DNA from 2 places in the Bacillus sp. PK3-067 genome. Region 1 is predicted to be linked to the other one. Evidence: riboswitches for the same ligand, from Rfam matches in the RefSeq annotation. Region 1 holds a riboswitch; the other holds the start of a gene.

Evidence for each region. Region 1 has a riboswitch for S-adenosylmethionine ahead of metK (methionine adenosyltransferase). Riboswitches for the same ligand answer to the same signal wherever they lie in the genome.
Region 2: another riboswitch for S-adenosylmethionine. It lies ahead of mtnW (2,3-diketo-5-methylthiopentyl-1-phosphate enolase); the one in region 1 lies ahead of metK (methionine adenosyltransferase).

Annotation. Positions count from the first base shown of each region.
Region 1 is NZ_CP096490.1:4,728,992-4,731,200, reverse strand. Features, by position in the region: gene pckA (phosphoenolpyruvate carboxykinase (ATP)) at 1-727, opposite strand, end outside; SAM riboswitch class I at 956-1,077, shown strand; gene metK (methionine adenosyltransferase) at 1,247-2,209, shown strand, end outside.
Region 2 is NZ_CP096490.1:4,067,655-4,069,863, reverse strand. Features, by position in the region: gene mtnW (2,3-diketo-5-methylthiopentyl-1-phosphate enolase) at 1-1,065, opposite strand, end outside; SAM riboswitch class I at 1,130-1,235, opposite strand; gene M1D73_RS20790 (pyridoxal phosphate-dependent aminotransferase) at 1,300-2,209, opposite strand, start outside.

The sequences.
Region 1 (2,209 bases):
ATAATGTTGTTTTACCTGTTCCAGATAAACCGAAGAATAGTGCTACGTCGCCTTCTTCACCTACGTTTGCAGAGCAATGCATAGAAAGAATATCTTGTTCAGGTAATAAGAAGTTCATAATAGAGAAGATTGATTTTTTCATTTCTCCAGCGTATTCTGTACCACCAATTAGTACGATACGTTTTTCGAATGAAACCATAATGAATGCTTCAGAGTTTGTACCGTCAACAGCTGGATCAGCTTTGAAATTCGGTGCAGAAACAATTGTGAACTCTGATTCATGAGTTGTTAATTCTTCTTCAGTTGGACGAATGAATAATTGATGTACAAATAAATTGTGCCATGCATATTCGTTAATAACTTGAATTGGTAGGCGGTAATTGCGGTCAGCGCCTGCAAATCCTTTGAAGACGAATAACTCTTCTTTTTCTTTTAAGTATTCTAAAACTTTAGTATATAATTTATTAAAATGTTCTTCAGAAATCGGTTGGTTCACAGCTCCCCAAGCAATTTTGTCAGCAACCGATGCTTCTTTCACAATAAATTTATCTTTAGGAGAACGTCCTGTATATTTTCCAGTTGAAGCAGAAACGGCACCAGTAGAAGTTAATTTCCCTTCATTTCGCATTAATACTTTTTCCACTAATTGCGGAACACTTAGTTGAATCTGTGCATTGCTTCCGTTCAATAATTCGTGTAAACCAATTTGGACATTCACAGTACTCATATTTATATACCATCCTTTTCATTTAATGAAATATTTCTCGTAATCCCCAACAAGAGTATAACACAATTATATAAATAATGTATACTATTTATTTCTTTTTGTTTGTGTGAATGCATTATTTCCCTATTAATATTTCATTTCAGGCGTATTGAGAAAAACTTTCAGGAAAATGTGAATATTAATTGACAAATGAATATCATTTCTTTAGTATAGGTTGGGACGGATACTCTCTTATCCCGAGCTGGCGGAGGGACAGGCCCGATGAAGCCCAGCAACCTCACTTGTAGTGGTAAATACAGGTGAATAGGTGCTAAAACCTGTGCGAGGCTACAGGTCTCGAACGATAAGAGCGAAGGGCAAAAAGCAGTATGCAAGTAGCAAATTAAACCTTTCCTCTATGTAAAGTAGGAAAGGTTTTTCTGTATGCTTGTGTGGGAGAATAAATGTATGTCGCAGTTTGTGGCAAATTAAGGATGAGTTCCGTACAATATATACAATTACTGTAGGGAGGTTTACCACATGACAAAAAAACGTCATCTGTTCACATCTGAGTCTGTAACTGAAGGACATCCAGATAAAATTTGTGACCAAATTTCTGATTCAATTTTAGATGCGATCTTATCAAAAGACGCAAATGCACGTGTAGCTTGTGAAACAACTGTAACAACTGGTTTAGTATTGGTAGCGGGGGAAATTACGACTTCTACTTACGTAGATATTCCAAAAATCGTTCGTGAAACAATTCAAGGCATTGGTTACACACGCGCAAAATACGGATTCGATGCAGAAACTTGTGCAGTTTTAACATCTATCGATGAGCAATCTGCTGACATCGCTATGGGTGTTGACCAAGCGCTAGAAGCACGCGAAGGTCAAATGACTGACGCTGAGATTGAGGCAATTGGTGCAGGAGACCAAGGTTTAATGTTTGGTTTCGCATGTAATGAAACACAAGAGTTAATGCCACTTCCAATCTCGCTTGCTCACAAATTAGCTCGCCGTTTAACTGAAGTACGTAAAGATGATACATTATCATACTTACGTCCGGATGGAAAAACGCAAGTTACAGTTGAGTATGATGAAAATGGTAAACCAGTACGTGTTGATACTATCGTAATTTCTACACAACATCACCCAGATGTTACATGGGAAGAAATCGATCGCGACTTAAAAGAGCACGTAATTAAAGCTGTAGTACCAGCAGAATTAATGGATGGAGAAACGAAATTCTTCATTAATCCAACTGGCCGCTTCGTAATTGGTGGACCACAAGGTGATGCTGGTTTAACAGGACGTAAAATCATCGTTGATACTTACGGTGGATACGCTCGCCACGGTGGCGGTGCATTCTCTGGTAAAGATGCAACGAAAGTTGACCGTTCTGCAGCATATGCAGCTCGTTATGTTGCGAAAAACATCGTAGCAGCTGGTCTTGCTGAAAAAGCAGAAGTACAACTTGCATACGCAATCGGTGTAGCACAA
Region 2 (2,209 bases), 660 kb from region 1:
AACATCTTTACCGAAATCTCGTACAATAAAGGGAACGAAACCAGGATGAATACCAGCAGACGGAACAGAAAAGCTCTTCTTGAAAGATGCATCGTCTTCAGTTAAATATTTTGAGATAGCAAGAGCCTCCTCTTTTTCTAGCGCAACACTTCCGTATGGAGATGGGAATAATGAAAAGTCAGCCCCAGCATAACGTAGTAGCTTTCCAAGTAATAATGGAGATGAAACTCCATATAACTTGGATGCTGAATAAGCACCACTTACAGCAGGATGTGCCATAATAGGAACTGGGATTTCATCATCTTCTGCAAGTGATTGTAGTACATCTAGTCCGTAAGCAAATACGTTAAATAATAGAATATCAGCTCCAGCTTGCACTGCACGTTTAGCATTTTCTTTTAAATCAAAAGTTCGTCCTGTTAAATTTACGGCATATAACGTTTTATGTCCGTATGTTTCATATACAGATTGTAAAACTTCTTTTCCAGATACAATGCGTTTCGTAAGTGGTGTTAATGCATTTTCAAATAATATTTCATCATCTTTTACTATATCTACACCACCAATTGCTTGATCGCGTAATTGCGTTTTTAAATACCCAATGTTTCGTCCAATCATTCCTTTAAAAATACTCATTAAAAGGGGACGATCATGCACTTGTAAAAGATTTCGAATACCATCTATCCCGAATTTTGGACCAGGAAAATGTTTTTTTAACTCGTCTGAAAAAGTTAAGTCAATTAATTTTACTTCGCCATCAAGTGATAGCTTTCCAAATGTAGTCGTTAAAATCGCTGGTAAATCTGGACTGAAGTTTAATAGCGGATATTCGATTTTAATAATTCCGCGTTTTACTTTTTTACGTAAATACGAATTGGTATGTTCATGTTCAGCTAATTCCTCAACATGAATGACGTTGCCTTTATGCTGCTTTAATTGTTCTTGCAATAAGTGTGGCAAATGAGTCCAAGAGCCAATTGTTAAACCGAGTGCAATTTGCTCAGCTTTTTTTTCTAAGTTATGTGAATCATCATGGATTAAATACGTCGCTATAATTCCGCTCATTGTTATAACCTCCTAGTTAAATAAAAAAACCTCTCAGCTAAGGAGAGGTTTTTTTACAACCAGCTCCTTATCTGTCAGCGTAATGCTGCGAGAATTAGCACCGTGTCTACAATTGTAGATCGGTTGCCGGGTTTCGTCGGGCTCGTCCCTCCACCTGCTCTTGATAAGAAGTATTTAGAAATGTTTAAATTTTTAAGATAACTGAATTTTGTCAGATATTTTTCGTGTTGTCAATTACTTTTTGAAAAAATTTAATTTATCAATTCGATTAATGGCTTCTCGTAATCTATCTTCTGTATGTAAGAGACCAACACGGACATACCCTTCGCCATGCTCACCAAATCCAACACCAGGAGCAACTGCGACATGTGCTTTTTCTAGTAAAATATTAGAAAATTGCTCAGAGGTATATCCTTTTGGAACGGGAAGCCATGCAAAGAATGATCCTGTTGGAATGTCTACATTCCAACCAATTGAGTGACAGGCTGAAATAAGAGCGTTTCTTCGAGATTCGTAACTATTTACAAGGTCTATTACACAAGACTGTGAACTTAATAGCGCTTCTCGAGCAGCATCTTGAACTGCACCGAATATACTAACATACATATGATCTTGTAATAGGTTAATTGTTTCAATCACACTTTCATTCCCTACAGCAAAAGCGATGCGCCAGCCAGCCATATTGAAAGTTTTTGATAATGTGTAAATTTCAATTCCTATATTTTTCGCACCATCTGCTTGCAAGAAACTAACAGGTTTTTGACCATCAAATCCGATAGCGCCATAAGCAAAATCGTGAACAACTAATATATTATGTTTATTAGCAAAGTGAATGGTTGCATCAAAAAAATCTTTTGATGCAGTAGCACCGGTAGGATTATTTGGATAGTTTAAAAACATTAATTTTGCACGCTCTGCAATAGAGTCATCAATGTTCGTATAATCTGGTAAAAAGTTATTTTCTGCAATAAGTGGCATTCTTTCAAATTGTGCTTTTGCTAAAGCAACCCCGGATAAATAATCTGGATAACCTGGATCCGGAACGAGAATCGTATCACCAGGATTTGTAAAACAAATCGGTAATTCTACTAGTCCAGCCTTCCCACCAAACAAAATAGCAACTTCAGTTTTTGGGTTTAATTCG